DNA from 4 places in the uncultured Virgibacillus sp. genome. Region 3 is predicted to be linked to each of the others. Evidence: riboswitches for the same ligand, from Rfam matches in the RefSeq annotation. Region 3 holds a riboswitch; each other region holds the start of a gene.
What was found. Region 3 has a riboswitch for S-adenosylmethionine ahead of Q1A47_RS12115 (methionine ABC transporter ATP-binding protein). Riboswitches for the same ligand answer to the same signal wherever they lie in the genome.
Positions count from the first base shown of each region.

Region 1: it holds a riboswitch for S-adenosylmethionine, as region 3 does, so the genes downstream of both, metK (methionine adenosyltransferase) here and Q1A47_RS12115 (methionine ABC transporter ATP-binding protein) in region 3, are expected to answer to the same signal.
Region 2: it holds a riboswitch for S-adenosylmethionine, as region 3 does, so the genes downstream of both, Q1A47_RS06420 (YezD family protein) here and Q1A47_RS12115 (methionine ABC transporter ATP-binding protein) in region 3, are expected to answer to the same signal.
Region 4: it holds a riboswitch for S-adenosylmethionine, as region 3 does, so the genes downstream of both, Q1A47_RS09620 (phosphoadenylyl-sulfate reductase) here and Q1A47_RS12115 (methionine ABC transporter ATP-binding protein) in region 3, are expected to answer to the same signal.

Region 1 covers NZ_CANMAB010000123.1:5,500-10,209, forward strand. Annotated here, with positions in the region: gene Q1A47_RS18470 (tetraprenyl-beta-curcumene synthase family protein) at 1-888, opposite strand, end outside; gene Q1A47_RS18475 (gamma carbonic anhydrase family protein) at 969-1,490, shown strand; gene metK (methionine adenosyltransferase) at 1,761-2,957, opposite strand; SAM riboswitch class I at 3,255-3,365, opposite strand; gene pckA (phosphoenolpyruvate carboxykinase (ATP)) at 3,634-4,710, shown strand, end outside.
Region 2 covers NZ_CANMAB010000019.1:14,571-19,280, forward strand. Annotated here, with positions in the region: gene metE (5-methyltetrahydropteroyltriglutamate--homocysteine S-methyltransferase) at 1-1, opposite strand, end outside; gene Q1A47_RS06415 (bifunctional homocysteine S-methyltransferase/methylenetetrahydrofolate reductase) at 31-1,881, opposite strand; gene Q1A47_RS06420 (YezD family protein) at 2,108-2,269, opposite strand; SAM riboswitch class I at 2,364-2,480, opposite strand; gene Q1A47_RS06425 (glycoside hydrolase family 13 protein) at 2,554-4,326, opposite strand; gene Q1A47_RS06430 (extracellular solute-binding protein) at 4,686-4,710, shown strand, end outside.
Region 3 covers NZ_CANMAB010000052.1:2,101-6,810, forward strand. Annotated here, with positions in the region: gene Q1A47_RS12100 (hypothetical protein) at 1-189, shown strand, start outside; gene Q1A47_RS12105 (ABC transporter substrate-binding protein) at 312-1,277, opposite strand; gene Q1A47_RS12110 (NAD(P)/FAD-dependent oxidoreductase) at 1,294-2,349, opposite strand; SAM riboswitch class I at 2,539-2,645, shown strand; SAM riboswitch class I at 2,727-2,830, shown strand; gene Q1A47_RS12115 (methionine ABC transporter ATP-binding protein) at 2,903-3,934, shown strand; gene Q1A47_RS12120 (methionine ABC transporter permease) at 3,924-4,574, shown strand; gene Q1A47_RS12125 (MetQ/NlpA family ABC transporter substrate-binding protein) at 4,661-4,710, shown strand, end outside.
Region 4 covers NZ_CANMAB010000034.1:29,125-33,834, reverse strand. Annotated here, with positions in the region: gene Q1A47_RS09640 (rhodanese-like domain-containing protein) at 1-844, shown strand, start outside; gene Q1A47_RS09635 (TetR family transcriptional regulator) at 973-1,545, shown strand; gene Q1A47_RS09630 (multidrug efflux SMR transporter) at 1,933-2,283, shown strand; gene Q1A47_RS09625 (multidrug efflux SMR transporter) at 2,283-2,597, shown strand; SAM riboswitch class I at 2,803-2,905, shown strand; gene Q1A47_RS09620 (phosphoadenylyl-sulfate reductase) at 3,058-3,795, shown strand; gene Q1A47_RS09615 (assimilatory sulfite reductase (NADPH) flavoprotein subunit) at 3,908-4,710, shown strand, end outside.

The DNA of each region.
Region 1 (4,710 bases), on a different contig from region 3:
AGCATCTGGTAGCATCGTTGAATTAACGTGAGCTTCTAATAAAAAGTGCCGAAATCGTTCCTGCATCGTGATTTGATCTGGGTAATAATTACAGAAGTTCAAATCTTCCTCTTCTTTATCCTCCACTTGGTCGATATAATAATCAAGTAAAATATGCAAGCACTGAATATATGGAAAATATCCAGATACTAATCGGCTTGCTCTGTCTGAACTAAGTCTCCCAGCAAACCCATAGCAGGCCAAACAATATATTCCAAGCGTAGATCCTGCTGCTGCTGAAAATTCATACCAGCTTAACGGATATGCATTCATATTCTCTGACCACTTTGTTAATCGTGGTATACGTTCTTCCATGATCACATGCTTGTGTACCTGTAAATCCATATACAATTTTGCCAATTTAAGCGCATGCTCTTGGAAAAGATCAATGTGATTTAGTGATGCTAGTGCTTCATTACAAGTTCTAACTAACTCTTTCAAATACCCTTTGTCATCCTTACTTTCAAAATACTTATAATAATCCGTTTTACTATCATTACAAGATAGTGCATCTATCATAGCATGATGTAACAATCGGAAATTTTCTGGATCCATAGAATTACTACGATCACAAAGATTATCTAAATAGTCACTTATCGTTTGATATGCAACAATAAATCGTACAGCTTTCTGCCAGTTTTGATGTGCTAATATGCTATAAACTGCTCCTCCTTGACAATGAAAACGTTTGGAAGAAATACTTGATAAAGCCTGAGTTCTCAATTCTTGATCGGGAATTTCCGCAGCACGTTTTTGCCAATAAACTAACTCTTTCCTTACAGCTGGAAAAATTTTCAGATAAACGGTTGCCATTAAAATTATTGGGTTATTTGGTACATGATTGCTCAACTTGCTGCCTCCAATCTACATTGTCCCCGCTATAATTTTGTTATACTGTTTATATCACCATATTATCCAGGAGGATTCAAATGATACATTCATATAAAGAAAAACAACCACAAATTCATGAAACTGCATTTATTGCAGAGGATGCAACCATCATCGGTGACGTTACAATTGATGAATATTCTAGTATATGGTTTAAAACTGTAGTTCGTGGAGATGTTGCACCTGTGAAAATTGGTAAAAGAATTAGTATTCAAGATCTGTCCATGCTTCATCAAAGCCCTAATCTTCCCTTAATTATCGAGGATGATGTGACAGTCGGACATCAAGTGACCCTGCACTCCGCCATGATTAGAAACAAAGCTTTAATTGGTATGGGTTCCATTATTCTTGATGGTGCGGAAATAGGTGAAAATGCATTTATCGGAGCCGGAAGCCTTGTGCCACCTAGAAAAACGATTCCGCCACATACGTTAGCTCTTGGTAGACCAGCAAAAGTAATCCGAGACTTAACTCTAGAAGATTACGCGGAGATGGAACGTGTACGAAAATCATATGTAGATAAAGCAATCTACTACAAAAAATATACAAATTCCGGTAAGTAACTTCAAGAACAAAAGCGATTGGAGCTAGTCAACGGAGATAAAGGAATCACGGTGTGCTTGCAAGCCAATGATGACTTAGATTAGGGCGATTCGTGAAGTCACCTAGATTCTGTGCGCTGGAGCTGGACGCAGCTCAACACGCCTTCTTTATCCTTATGGAAAATATTGTAATTTAGACTATGAAAAAAGGCAGCCTAGAAGATTAAATCAGCTAGGTTACCTTTTTTCGTATCATAACCATTGTGAAGCTAAAGGATGATCAAGACTTTACTACTTAATAAGTGCTTTCAATTGCTCAACTTTGTCTGTCTTCTCCCATGGAAATAAAATGTCTGTTCTTCCAAAATGCCCGTAAGCAGCAGTATTTTTATAAATAGGTTTTTGCAAGTCTAACATACGAATAATACCTGCTGGTCGTAAATCAAATAATTCTCGAACAGCTTTTACTAGTTGCTCTTCATTTACAACACCTGTTCCAAAAGTGTTTATCGAAATAGAAACAGGTTCTGCTACACCAATGGCATAGGCTAGCTGTACTTCACAGCTTTTGGCAAGCCTGGCAGCCACTATGTTCTTTGCGACATAACGGGCAGCGTATGCAGCTGACCGATCAACTTTAGTAGAGTCTTTTCCACTAAACGCTCCGCCACCGTGTCTAGCATAGCCTCCATACGTATCAACAATAATCTTTCGACCTGTTAAACCTGCATCCCCCTGAGGTCCACCAATAACGAAACGGCCAGTTGGATTAATAAAATATTTAGTCGTCTCATCTAATAACTCATTTGGTACTATAGGGCGTATAACATGCTCTATCAAATCTTTTTCTATTTGCTCTGTAGCTATATCCTGATGATGCTGTGTAGAAATTACGATGGTATCAATTTTAACAGGTTGATCATTTTCATCATACTCAACGGTTACCTGTGTTTTACCGTCCGGTCGTAAGTATTCTAATGTCTTATCCTTCCGAACGTCAGCGAGACGCTTTGCCAACTTATGTGCCAATGAGATTGGAAGTGGCATCAATTCGTCTGTTTCATCACAAGCAAAACCAAACATTAAACCCTGATCACCAGCACCTATTGCAGCAATCTCTTGATCGCTCATTTTTCCTTGTCTTGCTTCCAATGCTGTGTCAACTCCACCAGCAATATCAGGTGATTGTTCATCAATGGCAGTTAATACTGCGCATGTCTCCGCGTCGAACCCAAATTTTGCGCGAGTATATCCGATTTCTTTTATAGTTTTACGAACAATAGCAGGTATATCTACATAAGTAGTAGTGGATATTTCACCCGCTACAAGAACAAGTCCAGTTGTAACAGTTGTTTCACATGCCACTCGGGCATTTGGATCTGTTTTTAATATCTCATCCAAAATAGCATCTGAAATTTGATCAGATATCTTATCTGGATGTCCTTCTGTTACTGATTCAGAAGTAAACAAACGACGATTAGCAGCCATGTTGCTAAATCCTCCTTCAAATATCGATTACGGAACTCTATTTATCAAATATGCTCATTCAGTAATAAGTACTAAGGTTAAACTGAAATAAGAAAGGCACCAGAAAGATTACCTACTACCGTATATTCTATTGTCACTCCTGGTTCACACGTACACGCAGGCGAATGACAATTTAGCTTAGAAATTGACTAATATGTTTATAATCGGGTTAAAGTTAGTCATCTACGTGTAGAATTTTTATAACTAATAAAAAAAGCCTTTCCCGCTTGTCATGAGGAAAGGATTGCTGGCCTTTCGCTCTTATTGTTCAAGGAAAAAAATCTCCTTGCATCAGGTTAGCACCTTTTCACTAAAGTGATGGTTGCTGGGCTTCATTGGGTCTGTCCCTCCACCAACTCTGAATAAGAGAGTATCCGTTCGAAACTTAGCTTATCGGAAGAAGCTTAATGTGTCAACTAGTTTAACTGTATTCTCAGAAGTTTTTTACTCATACTAAAGGAAAGAAAGATTCTGAACGACATTTTTTGCTGTAAACATTCAACATCTTATAAAAATTATTTTATATTTAGTATGGACTATTAACTTAAATGTGTTATACTAATAAACATATTCAGGATTATTTGGTCGTTCAACAAAAGAACGTGAATACAATTTCACATAAAGGCAGGTATTTAACATGAAAACGGTAGAAAAGTCTTTCGTAAAAGAATTATACACGCATAAACAGCTACAAACAAATTTATCCGTACCTCAGCTTGTTGAAAGAATTTTAGCAAGAGAAGAAGGCATGTTAACCACAACAGGTGCAGTTCAAGCAACAACAGGATCTTATACCGGTCGCTCCCCAAAAGATAAATTTATTGTTACAGATGAAGTAAGTGAACAGCAGGTGGATTGGGGAACAGTAAATCAATCCATTGATGAATCTGTATTTGATCGATTGTATGAAAAGGTTATTTCCTATTTAAAAAATAAAGAAGAGCTATTCCAATTTAAAGGATTTGCTGGTGCAGACCACGCGTATCGCTTACCAATACAAGTTATTAACGAATATGCCTGGCACAATCTATTTGCACGGCAGTTATTTATAACTCCAACTGCTGATGAGTTACTATCACATCAAGCTGAATTCACAGTAATATCAGCCCCTACTTTTAAAGCAGATCCTGAAGTAGATGGTACGAACTCAGAAGCGTTTATTCTTGTTTCTTTTAAAAAACGAATCATTCTAATAGGTGGTACCGAATATGCAGGTGAAATTAAAAAGTCTATCTTTTCAGTGATGAATTTCTTACTACCTCAACAAGATGTATTATCTATGCACTGTTCTGCTAATGTTGGCAAAGAGGGAGACGTGGCTTTATTCTTTGGTTTATCCGGCACGGGGAAAACCACCTTATCTGCTGATCCTTACAGAAGATTAATTGGTGATGATGAGCATGGTTGGGGTCCAAATGGAGTATTTAATATTGAAGGCGGATGTTACGCAAAGTGTATTCATTTATCTCAAGAAAAAGAGCCGCAAATTTATAATGCAATACGATTTGGTTCTGTCCTTGAAAACGTTATTCTTAATAAACAAACAAGGCTACCTGATTATGATGACACAACTTTAACAGAAAACACAAGAGCAGCCTATCCAATTGAAAACATTGATAATATCGCAGTGCCAAGTATTGCTGGGCATCCAAATACAATTATCTTCCTTACAGCAGATGCTTCGGGAACATTGCCGCCAATAAGTAAATTATCA
Region 2 (4,710 bases), on a different contig from region 3:
TTCTTTTTCCTCCTGTAATTTGTATTTTGGTTATATTCGTTTCATCATTGATGAATGGTTTATCTCTAAAGATTTATGGATATAGTTTACTAATTGTATACTGATGTCATAACGCATAAATGGGGTTACTAAATAGATGCCTTGGAAATGTGTTAGCGCAGTATCAAGCAATTCCTTTGCAATCTCAATTCCTTGCTTGATGGACTGTTGCTTATCTACTGCTACGTTTTTCATTCGTTGCCGAATAATTTCTGGCATTTTAATTCCTGGTACTTCATTGTGCAGGAATTCTGCATTTTTGGTTGATGTCAATGGCATAATGCCTACATATATTGGCTTATCTATATGATGTGTTTCTTCGGCAAGCTCGATAATTTTTTCTTTACTGTATATTGGTTGTGTTAGAAAGTAATCAGCACCTCGATCTATTTTTCTTTCCATTCTCTTAACAGCTTTATCTAGTCTTGCAACATTGGGATTAAAGGCCGCACCAACTTGAAACTTAGTAGGTTGTCTAAGTGATTTACCAGAGAATGACAAACCTTGATTAAATTGTTTTATGAGTTTAATTAAGTCAAGTGATGTTAGGTCGAAAACCGATGTTGCCCCAGGGAAATCTCCTATTTTAGTAGGGTCTCCAGTAATGGCTAGGATTTCATTGATCTCAAGTGCATGTAATCCCATTAGATGTGATTGCAATCCGATTAAATTGCGATCTCTACAAGTTAAATGCACGAGTGGTTTGATACCGATTTCCTGTTTGATTTTTGCAGCGATTGCTATATTGCTGATTCTAGGTGTTGCCAATGAATTGTCAGCAAGTGTAATTGCATCAATACCTGCTTTATCTAAAGCTCTAATCCCTTCCAAATACTCCTCCGTATCTAAGTGTTTCGGTGCGTCGAATTCAACGATAATAGAATGTCTTTGCTTTACCATATCTATTAAGCGGGGCTCTTTATCTATTGGACTATTACGAATTTCAATCGGTTCTGCTTTAGGAATTACTTCTTTTTCCTGTAACGGCTCTAAATCTTTAACGCCCTCTGCAATTGCTTGAATATGGGCGGGAGTTGTTCCACAACATCCTCCAAGAAGCCTTACCCCTTCATTACGAAAATCTTTGGCACAGCTTTTAAAATAATCTGGCTCATTTTCATAGATAAGTTTTCCGTCACGATATGCAGGAAGACTAGCATTTGGATAAGCTGCAAGAAATGACCTTTCTAGTAAAGGGACCTCCTTTAAAGAATCAAGCATATGAAATGGACCTAAGCGGCAATTAATTCCGACAATATCTGCTCCTGTGTTTTGTAACCGTTGTAATGCCTCTGGTAAAGGGATGCCGTTTTGTAGTATACCTGCCTCATGCATGGATACATTCGCTATAATTGGTAGCGCTGTCTCTTCTCTAGCTATTTCAAGTACAGTTGTCAACTCTTCTAGATCGTAGTAGGTTTCTAAGATTAGACCGTCTACCCCCTCCAATAGTAAACAATATAACTGTTCTCTAAAGCTTCTCTTAATTTCATCATTCGTGGCTTGAAGTGTTTGTGTACCATGTATACCACCAATCGTTCCAAGCACAAATACATCCTCACTAGCCGTTTGCTTTGCTATTTTTATAGCGGCTGTATTGATTTTTTTTACTTGATCCTCTAATCCATATCTGGCGAGCTTAATATAATTGGCACCATACGTATTTGTTTGAATTAAATCAGCACCAGCATGAATATATGCTTGGTGAATTTGTGCAATTTGTTCTTCTAATGTAAGATTTAATTCTTCAAAGCAGTGATCCACTCCATAGGAATAAAGTAAAGACCCCATTGCACCATCACCAATAAGGATTCTTCTATCTAATTCAGTTAATAAATCCATCTCTCATCACACTCCTTTCCAATTTTTATTTAAAAAAAGACACCCTACTAATACGAAGAATATATTCTTCTTCAAGTGGGTGCCTTTAGTCGTCTAATCAGCATAAGCGAAAGTTATTTAAGTAGCTTTACTTCGACTTTGCAAATATGGCCATTGGTGTTCCAATAAGCGCAACATACGAACAAAGTGGAGTAATAATGAAAGAAGTGAAAGAATTATTTTCCTATCACTTTCTCTTTACTTTTGGTTTTAATGGATAGCGTTTTTTCTCCGTTGTGTCAATTTGTGTAACCTCTCCTTCATGAACCGTAATTACTAATGATCCAAACTCGACCCTTTGAATTGCTGAAATAATATCGTTTATTTTCGTATCATCGATCTGTGCCATCTGATCCCTCCTTTTAAATCACCAAAATAGTTAGAGAAAAAAATAAAAACCTCTTTTCAGATTGAAAGAGGTTTGATTGGCTTATACATTACAGTTCCCATCTTTCAAACAACTTTCGTTTGCTGGATTTAGCACCGTATTACTCTTTTTGAATGAGTATGGTTGCCGCAGGATCAATGGACCAGTTTCCTCCCCTGACTCTCGATAGGTAAATTATGAAGTTTTGATTGTACTCATTATCTTAGAAAGTAAATAGACTGTCAAGAGAAAATTTTAAAAAATTATTACATTTCAAAAATACGATAGCTAAGTGGCTGTATTATTAATGGATCGGTTTTAGAATCCAATGCTTTCCTGATCATTCCTTGTTTTGATAGGAACCATTCACTAATAGATTTAGTCTCGTCCATGATAGAATGGATGCTAAGCTTTGTTTTCATTTTTCCTGCGTGTAAAATAAAAACTAGGCACCTATTTATATTCCTTTTTTCATAGCAAATAAGATTTGCTTCATTATCATCATAAATAAATCTGAAATTACCATAATTGCCAAAAAGGGGATCTGTTTTTCGCAATGTGATGAGTGTTTGAATGAATTGAAATAGTTCAAGATTTTGCCTGTTGGTGTTCCATTCCATACATGAGCGACATCCAGGATCTTCACCACCTTGCATGCCAATTTCATCACCGTAATAAATGCAGGGTGTTCCCGCAAATGATAGTTGAAATAAATACATTAATTTTACTTTTTCTACATTACCATTTGCTAATGTTAACACGCGAGGCGTGTCATGACTATCCAAGAGATTAAAGGCTACTTCATTAATATTTCGTGGGTACATATGCAGTAATGTTGAAATTGACGCTGTAAAGTCAGATGCTTTTATTTCATTTTTGCCAAAAAAATCAATGACACTGTTTGTAAATGGATAATTCATAACTGCATCAAATTGGTCTCCATGTAGCCAAGGCATTGAATCATGCCAAATCTCACCTAAAATATAGGCATCTGGTTTGGCCTCTTTAACTGTACGACGGAAGTCTCTCCAGAAAGAATGGTCAATTTCATTAGCAACGTCTAAGCGCCAGCCATCAATGTCGAATTCCTTTATCCAATAACGAGCCACTTGTAATAAATAATTTCGTACTGCAGCGTTTTCTGTATTTAATTTGGGCATTGTCGATACAAAAGCAAACGTATCGTAATTTGGTACTGGTTCCGTACGGATAGGAAAATCTTTTATATGAAACCAATCCGTATAACTTGATTGCTCCTGTTTTTCTAGTACATCCTGGAACGGAGGAAAGTAAAATCCACTATGATTAAAGACAGCATCGAGCATTATTTTTATGCCCCGCTGATGACATTTTTTAACCAATTCACGAAACAGCTTCTTGTCTCCAAATTGTGGATCAATTTCCATGTAATCTATCGTATCGTACTTATGATTTGAGTGCGCTTTAAAAATCGGTGTCAAGTATATTCCATTAATTCCTAATGCTTCTAAATAGTCAAGGTGGTTAATTATTCCTTGGAAATCTCCTCCAAAAAAATTAGTGGGGCTAGGGCAGGTTGAATTCCAAGGTAAACTTCCCTTAGGATTTAATTTCTCATTATCATTTGCAAAACGTTCAGGGAATATCTGGTACCATATTGTTTTCTTAACCCAGTCAGGTGGGTTGAAAACATCTGTTTTGTTCAAGTATGGAAAACAAAAATAATGAGCTATGTCTTTAGGAGGATGTGTAAAAAATCCTCCCTCACTGTAAATATAGGATTCTTCATCGTCAGAACAAATGAAAGCATAACGCATTCTTCGGAATGTAGGTTTTACTTGTGTAAACCAAAAATCATGGAAATGAGTAGAGCCTGATTTTTCCATCGGTTTTATGGTTGTCTGCCATTGACCATCTATCCAATCATAAGGATCACCATGGATAAGATCAATGGATTGTATATCACTCTTTTTTGTTTGCAAGAAAATATGTAATGTATCACAGTCATATGCATAGGCGAAATTATTTTTTGGTCGGTGATAGATAGCTTCTTTGTGCATTTTTCTCCTCCTTTGTACAATCGTTTGCGCTATTTTAAAAATAAGACGAAAATTTAAGGAATGTTTATCCCATATATAACTGACGATAAGACCACACTTCAACCAATAAAATGAAAACAATATAGGGAAGCGGGGGATAAACAAAACCCCAACAGGTTGAAGATTCACTTTATCGATTATCTTAACATTATTTATTTAATAATGTAAGCGCTATATTATTAGAAGAGTAAATAATATGAAGTTTCTAAATTTCAGTTGTGTTTTTAAAGAGAATCTGTATAATTAATATACAAAGATTGCGCAAACGTTTTCATTAAAAATGCAATCTTTCAAATTAATAAATTTAGGAGGAGTACAGGGTGAAAAAAAGCTTCATTTATTTAT
Region 3 (4,710 bases):
GTTGCGGGACTTACGAATATCTTCTTTGGTGTACTACCCTTTCTTGGTACACTTTTTGGTTTAATTAGTTTAACAAGAATAAATTTTAAAAAAACCTTTACCTTGTTAGCATTCAGTATTTATGTATTTACCGCATTTTGTATTGTTATCGTCGGTTTCTTTGAGCTAAGCATTTATCCAAAGCCATGAGGAAAGTAAATACGTTTTTCACATGGAAAACAGAGAAATACTAGAAATCTTGGAGTAGTCCATCTTTATATTAAACAAACTACTTGCTGGTAAGTGACCAACAAGTAGTTTGTTTTACTTGATTACTGATTTTCTTTACGTTCGATAATCATCTCAACGAATAAATCAATTTGTTTCTTTACTGCAATTGGGTCGTAACGATAAAAAATATCAAAGTCATTATAGAAGATTTGATCTTGTTTATGAGCTTGTAAATTTTTCCAAACAGCAGAATCTTTCAAGTCTTGTAAAGCTGTCCCTTCATTTTCAGGGTCATACGTGGTTAAGAACATATAATTAGCTGCATAGTCAGGGAGTACCTCTAGAGAAAGCTGTTTCGTACTTTCTCCTTCACTGTTCTTCTCTGGCATCTTTAATTTGAGCGCATTATACAAGGCTTGTCCACCTCTACCTGAATTATCACCAAAGGTCCACAATTCCCCTTTGTTTGTAAGCTCATAAATGCCAAATGTTTCATCCGGCTCGATAACACCCTCTAATTTTTTACGACCTTCCTCTCCTTTTTTATGAAAGTCAGTGAGGAATGCTTCTGCTTGATCCGGCTTACCTGTGATGTCACCGAATAGCTTAACGGTTTCTTCTACATCAGATGTAGTACCGTATGGGATATGAATGGTTGGAGCGATCTTAGATAATGCCTCGTAATTATCATCATACATAACGACGATTAGATCCGGTTTTAGCGATAATACTTTTTCTTCATTGAGTGGATAGCCAACATCTGTTGCATCCTTTAATAAATCTGATATAAATGGATTATCAAATGCTGTTGGTTCAGCACCTACTACGTTTGCACCTACGGACAGTAGTTCGCCCCCGTAGTAGTCGGTGACAATTCGTTTTGGTTTAACTGGTATATCGACATTCCCTTTAGCGGTTTCAAAACTACGCATTTCTTCTTGTTTATTATTATCTTCATTGCTATCTTGATTTTCTGATTCTTCTTCTGAGCTATTATTACCACCACATGCTGATAAGAAGACAGCAAGAATAACTAGAAAAACTGGTAAGCGCAATTTTTTAATCATTTTCAATCTCCTTAGCTTATGATTTTTGATATAGATGCCTTAATAGCGCTTTATTTCTTGAATTAAATTTATCGTTATGTGAAGATACCCTTGCTTTTGCTGTTGCATCAGGTTCTAATAATAGTTTTGCTTGATTAACGGCATTCGCTGCATCTACAAATGCTCCAGCAATTAAGTGTACCTTCCCATCAAACGATAAGATATCACCAGCTGCATAAAGACCTTCAATGGAAGTAGCTGATTTCGAGGTTCCTTTTACAAAGAAATCCCTTTCTATTTCAATATTTAAAGGGCTTTCTTTAATAAACGTTAATTCTCGTTCATAGCCATAGCTAATGATAAGCGCATCTGTTTTCACTTCTTCTTCTTGATTTGTCTCGTGGTTTCGTATTTCCACGGCTTCGATTTGATCGCCTTGTGCATTAGCATGCAACTTCTCAATGGTTGAATTAAAATGGATGTTAGCTGTAGAATTCATGATTTGCGAAATATGTGCTTCATGTCCTGTAAATTCATTTTTACGATGCACCATATGTAGCTGCTTAGCTATTGGTTCTAATTCGTTAGCCCAATCAATGGCTGAGTTTCCCCCACCAGATATGATAATGTTTTTATTTTTGAAATGCTCAAGACTTTGTACGGTATAATGCAGATTTGTTACCTCAAATCGATCTGCACCTTCAATATCAATTTTAATTGGATTTAATATACCGCCACCAACTGCAAGAATTACTGTTTTACTTAAATATTGATTACCAGAATGGGAAGTTAATACAAATAGGTTATCTTCATTTTTCTCTATTTTTGTAACTTTTTCGTTGAGAATGACTTCAGGATCGAATGTCAATGCTTGCTCTGCCATTTGATCAATTAAGGTAGCTCCAGTTACAGGAGTTAATCCACCTACATCCCAAATCATTTTCTCTGGATATACGTGTACCTTACCACCAAGCTTTGGTTGATATTCTATAATACGAGTTGATAAATCCCTCATGCCACTATAAAAAGATGCATATAAACCTGCTGGTCCACCACCAACAATAGTTACATCTGTAATATCTAAATGTTGCATATTATAATTACCTCCTTCGCCATTGATGATAATGAGAATCATTATCACTATGACTAATTATACAGAATTTTTTTAGGAAAGCAATAAACGGTTAGAAAAATAAATGACAGGTTTATAAAAAATTTTCAAATAGTAATTGACAGGATGTCGCAAGCGTAGTATTGTATATATCAATTACAAAATATAAACTTCTTATTCAGAGAGGTGGAGGGAATTGGCCCTTTGAAGCCTCGGCAGCGGACTTTACAAAGTACTGTGCCAAATCCAACAAGTCATTTGTGCTTGGAAAATAAGAAGAGAGCGCCAATAGATATGGAAATCTCTTCTTACAAACAAGGAGGGATTTTTTTATTCGGGACAAAATTTTATAGCGTAACTTCTTATCCAGAGAGGTGGAGGGACTGGCCCTTTGAAACCTCGGCAACAGACTCTATGAAGTACTGTGCCAAATCCAGCAAGCTAAGAGCTTGAAAGATAAGAAGAGGATAGTATATGGATGCCTCTTCTTAACTGAAGAGGCATTTTTAGTATAGACATAAAGGAGTGATACATCATGATTACATTTGAACGTGTAAGTAAAATTTATAATGGAAAGCAACAACAAATAAAGGCATTAGACGATGTGAATTTGCACATTGAAAAAGGTGAAATATTTGGTGTTATCGGTTTTAGTGGTGCTGGGAAAAGTTCCCTTATTCGTTGTGTGAACCTATTAGAACGTCCCTCTTCGGGAAAAGTAACGGTTAATAATCAAGATTTGCTAAGCCTTTCTCCAAAGGATCTACGTGAAGCTAAACGAAGCATCGGGATGATTTTTCAGCATTTTAATTTATTAAATGCTAAAACAGTATTCGCAAATGTAGCGATGCCGTTATTACTTGCTAATGTACCAAAAGATGAAGTGAAGCGTCGGGTTATAGAACTACTAGAGTTTGTTGGATTAAAAGATAAAGCAGATAATTATCCAGATCAACTATCTGGTGGACAAAAGCAGCGTGTAGGAATTGCTCGTGCCCTTGCTACGAAGCCAAAGGTATTATTATGTGACGAAGCAACTTCAGCACTAGATCCAGAAACTACGAAATCAATTTTACAGCTGCTAAAGAAGATAAATGAAGAATATAACCTAACCATTTTGATTATTACGCATGAAATGGGGGTTATTCGCGAGATTTGCGATAAGGTAGCGGTATTGGATGAGGGGAAAGTAGTAGAAGCAGGTTCCGTATTCGAAGTGTTTGCACAGCCAAAGACAGAGATTGCACATAAATTTGTACGGTCTGTGATGCATGATGATATTCCTAGATCCGTATATGAGCTGTTAAAAGTGCGGGATCAACGTCAGAAAATTTATCGAATTGTATTCCTTGGGGCATCGACGGGACGACCGCTATTATCAGAAATTGCTAAGCAATATGCGGTTGATGTAAATGTGTTATTTGGCAGTATTACGGAGCTACAGGGAACACCATTTGGCAATTTAATCGTCAAACTAGATGGTGATGAAAATGAAATAAATCGTGCTATCATGCATATTCACCAACAGAAGGTAACGGTAAAGGAGGTGCTAGCAGATGTTAGTTAATGGTCAACAAATTGTGGAAGCATTATGGGAGACTATTGTAATGGTTGGCGTTTCCTTGCTTTTTTCGTTTGTAATTGGTCTAATCTTAGGGATTTTACTTGTTGTCACAAGAAAAGGTCATTTATGGGAAAATAAAGCAGTTTTTACCGTATTAAATGCCATTATAAATGTGTTCCGATCTATTCCGTTTATTATCTTAATGGTTGCTGTCATACCATTTACTCGTTTGGTAGTTGGAACTTCAATTGGAACTGCGGCAGCTATTGTTCCAATGATTTTATATGCTGGCCCATATATTGCTCGATTAATAGAAAATTCACTACTAGAGGTTGATCCAGGTGTGATGGAGGCAGCACAGGCTATGGGTGCAACACCTAAACAGATAATTATGCGCTTCCTTATTCCAGAAGCGCTTAGCTCCTTGTTATTGGGTATTACGATTGCCACCATTGGACTCGTAGGTGCATCTGCCATGGCAGGTGCAGTAGGGGGTGGAGGCCTTGGCGACTTAGCTATTACTTACGGATATCAACGCTTTGATACATTGGTTATGATTATCACCGTAGGGATTCTCGTTATTATGGTTCAAGGCTTACAATCTACAGGCAATTTCATTTCTAAAAAAATTAGACGTCGGTAATGACTATTAATTTGAACGCTTTTTTCTAGCTATTTTTTAAAGCATTTATCGTTAAGTAACGTATTTAAAAATAAGGAGAGAACAGCATGAAAAGAATAACCATCCGTTTTTTATTGATTATATTGACAAGCATTAT
Region 4 (4,710 bases), on a different contig from region 3:
ACAGATTTGGCCAGGTCATGGAGCTGGAAGTGCATGTGGTAAAGGTCTTGGCTCCATACCTACTAGTACAGTAGGATACGAGCGAATGTATAATCCGGCATTTCAGTTTACAGAGGAGCAGCCCTTTGTGGACTTTTTGCTTCATGGCCAACCAGAACCACCCGCTTATTTTGCCAAGATGAAAGCAATAAACAAAAGGGGAATGACACCGTTAGCCAATGTGCCTGCCGGTGTAGAATTTCAATTACAGGGAGACTGTATCGCAGAATTAGCAAAAGACAAGAAAAATATAGTCATTGATACTCGAAATGCTATCGATTATGCTAATGCTAGTCTTCCAGGAACAATAAACCTTCCATATCCCGGGTTATTTGCTGATTGGATAGGTAAGCTCGTTGATTATGAGTCCAACATCTATTTCATAGCTGAGCCATATCGCTTTGATGAATTAAGAGAAATCGTTATAAGCATTGGTATGGATAAGCTTAGGGGGTTTTTCTCTACATCGTTAATTCAAACGGCATCCAGTCTACGTTCGTACCAAAATCAATCACCAACAGAGATTGAACGAAGGTTTCAAAAGAATGAGGTGCAAATTTTGGATGTGCGTTATCAAGATGAATGGGAGGAAGCACGCATTCCAGAAGCAATACATGCTTCGCTGCCACATGTAAAGGAGCGAGTCAAAGAGCTGTCCACAAGTAAGCCGATAGCTGTTCACTGTGCCTCTGGAAAGCGTTCTGCGATAGCCGCAAGTATATTATTAAATGAAGGCTTTGAAGTAATTAATATACGAGGCGGAATGCTACAATGGAAAAATGAGGATTTAGGTTGGACGAAATAGGATAGTAAAACGATTCCTTCCGTCAAGTTTTTGAAGAAACAAGAGAGATGCTTGACAGGAAGGAATTTATCCTATAAAATGACTGAAAGTCAGTCAAGAGAAATGAATACTATGAAAGGGGCGGTGATATGGATAATAAAAAGGAAAAAATTACGAAGTCTGCTATTCATGTGTTTCGTGAAAAAGGGATAGAAAAAACAAAGGTTTCCGACATTGTAAAAGGCGCAGGCATCGCACAAGGAACCTTTTATTTATATTTTCCCTCGAAACTTGCAGTTATGCCTTCAATTGCTGAAGTGATGGTAGAACGAATCGTAGAAGAAATGGAGCGAAAAGTAAATCGAGAAACGGCATTTACGGATCAATTAGGTCAAGTCGTCTCCATTATATTTGACCTGACAAAGGAATATCGGGAAATATTTGCGCTGATTTTTGCTGGATTAGCCTCAAGTGACTATTTGAGTGAGTGGGAAAAAATCTATGAGCCTTATTATGCCTGGATGCAAGAATTTCTTGAGCAACCAAAGGCTGCTAGTAAATTACGAGATTCGATTGATATTAACGGAACAGCTAAATTACTAATTGGCCTAATTGAATCGGCCGCTGAACAATCCTATCTGTATGACCAACAAGACGAGGAGTCTGCTAAACAAAAACAACGAGAAGTCTTAGAATTTGCATTACATGCATTATGTAAGTAATTGGACTTGGTGTAATCCAAGTTTTTTATTATAAGTTAAGAAAGTATAAAATCAGTGCAATGACTGCGTTAAGCCAAGTAGTTATTTTGAAATGTTTGATGTATATTGGCAATGCCCCTACGAATTACTTCGCTTTCCGCGGGCACGGCTTCAACTAACTTTGCAAAGAAGAACACGTTGCAAAGTTAGCTGAAGGACAAACCCCACGGAAAGGGAAGTGGGCAGCCGGAGTGGTGGTCAAGCAAGCAGTAGCTATTATTCCATAATAGCTACTAGAGGAAGCGTAAATCTGAGCATGTAGTGATAAGGACTGAGCGAATTTTGCTCCGGTTTTCTAAAAATATAATGACTGAAAGTCAGTCATGTGATAAAGGATGAAATACAGAAATGAATAAATCATGGATATATGTTGTATTAACGAGTGTTTTTGAATTGATCTGGATCTATGGATTTAATACCGCTAACGCTTGGTGGCATTGGGTCCTAATCATAGGAGCTATCCTTTTAGATCTCCATTTCCTGTCTAAAGCTTGTGAAAATCTACCAACAGGTACCGTATATGCGATATTTGCTGCTGCGGGAACAGTAGGTACAGCCATCATGGATATTTACTTATTTGGTGGAAGTTTAAATGTAGGAAAAATGTTCTTTATGTTGATTCTAGTTCTAGGGGTAATTGGCTTAAAACTTTCTGATCAACCGGAACAGTCTGAAGCGACAAAGGGGGTTCAATCCTAATGGGATGGTTATTTATTGCGAGTGCATCTGTATTTGAAATGTTAGGTGTCTTAGGTTTACGTCTCTATAGTCAACAGAAGACTATACGAAATGGACTGCTTTATATTGGTGGATTAGGTGGTTCATTCATCTTTTTATACGCATCCTTCTCGTATTTACTTGTAAGTGTGGCATATTCTGTGTTTATTGGCATTGGAACAGCCGGTGCGGTATTGATGAACATGATTTTCTTTGGTGAATCCACGAATAAGTATCGAATTGCTAGTTTGATTGCGATTATTATTGGAGTTACCGGGTTAAAAGCATTATCATAAGCATATTAGAATACACATGCTTTTGGGAGAATAGCACGTTCACATTTAGGTGATTCTTTTCATGATCTAAAAAAATTTATTGTCACATCTGGCTTGTGTTTTGTATATAACATGAATATCAAACTATTCTCATGTTTTGGAAAAAGGCATTGACTTTTTCTGGAAAACCATTTAATATATCAAACAATACAGTCATAGATTTTAATTCTTATCAAGAGAGGTGGAGGGAAAAGGCCCTTTGAAGCTTCGGCAGCAGGTTATTCTAACACTGTGCCAATTCCTACAGACAATGGTCTGATAGATAAGAAGAGTGCAAGATACCGTACAAATTACTCTTCTTATCACATGGATAGGAAGAGTTTTTCATAGCAATGTTTTTGTTTGCCTCACTGCCTATTTCCAGTACATTTGCCTAGACCTTACGCCTTTATTTTTAAGAATAACGTAGGAGGGATAATGCGTGACAAGTCATATGCTGTCATATCAAGATTTTACTGTTGATCCTTTTAAAGATTTTCTCCCTGAGGATGAAACGAAAGGAGCCTCTACCATTTTAAGTTGGGCATATGAGCAATATGGGGATTCCATCGTTTATGCATGTAGCTTTGGCGCAGAAGGTATGGTGCTAATTGATTTAATAGCAAAGGAGAAATCTGATGCAGAGATTGTCTTTCTAGACACAGGGTTACATTTTCAAGAAACGTATGATTTCATCGATGAAGTGAAAAAAAGGTACCCTGATTTGCGGATTCGCTTAAAGCAGCCTGATTTGACAGTGGAAGAACAGGCAGCAAAGCATGGCTCAGCCTTGTGGAAGCGACAGCCAGATCAATGTTGTTTCATTCGTAAGATCAAGCCTCTTGAAGAAGAACTAGATAAGGTACCTGCTTGGATATCTGGACTTCGTAGAGAGCAGTCACCAAGTCGTAGTAAAACAGACTTTGTGAATAGGGATGAACGATTTAAAAGCATTAAAATATGTCCGTTAATTTATTGGACTTGGGACGATGTATGGAATTATATTCAAAAACAACAATTGCCCTATAATGAACTGCATGATAGAAATTATCCAAGTATTGGGTGTATTCCTTGTACCTCCCAAGTAGCCGACTCTGATGATTTACGTGCAGGTAGATGGACGGGGCAAACGAAAACGGAATGTGGCTTGCATACCACGGTTAATAAAAGCGAATCGTGATGATCTGAGTATTCATCTTTTTTATTTCGTTTAATTCCTAGTAAATTAATTGGTATACTAAGCATTTGATTGTATAGGTATAAAAAAGAACTTAATAGTGAGGTGGAACGTGTTGTCGTTGAATGTAACAAATAGCCCTTTTAATCACGAACAAATAGAACAATTAAATCTCCTGTTACCTACTTTAACGGATCATCAAAAGGTTTGGCTAAGTGGTTACCTTTCAGCTTTTATATCAAAAGAAGTCCAATCTGGTAATCCAGACCCCCAAGCCGTCAGTCAAGCAACGAATGCTGGCACAGATCCGAGAGAAGTAACCGTATTATATGGATCGGAGACAGGGACTGCCCGCTCATTAGCAGAATCGATGGCTGAAAAGCTAGACGCAGCGAATTTTTTGGTAACTTGCTCCGCGCTTGATGACTTTAAGCCAAAGAAATTAAAGAAGACAGAGGATGTATTAATTATAACGGCAACCCATGGAGAAGGTGATCCACCGGATAATGCGATCTCTTTCTATGAATTTCTTCACAGCAGAAAAGCACCTAAATTGGATCATTTGCGTTTCGCAGTGCTAGCGCTCGGTGATGAGTCGTATGAATTTTTCTGTCAAACAGGAAAAGACTTTGATAAACGCCTAGAAGAATTAGGTGGAGAGAGGCTATATGACCGAGTAGATTGTGATTTGGATTTTGATGAGCAAGCGTCTGAGTGGATGACGGGAGTACTCGGGGTTTTAAAGCAGTCATCTGAAGTTGTTGACAATACCGTTCTAGCAGGTCAACAAACGGCAGGCACGTTCGTTTCCGAACAACCTGGTTTTTCAAGAACAAATCCATTTATGGCCGAGGTTGTGGAGAATATTAATTTAAGTGGTCGCGGTTCCAATAAGCAAACCCGCCATCTAGAATTGTC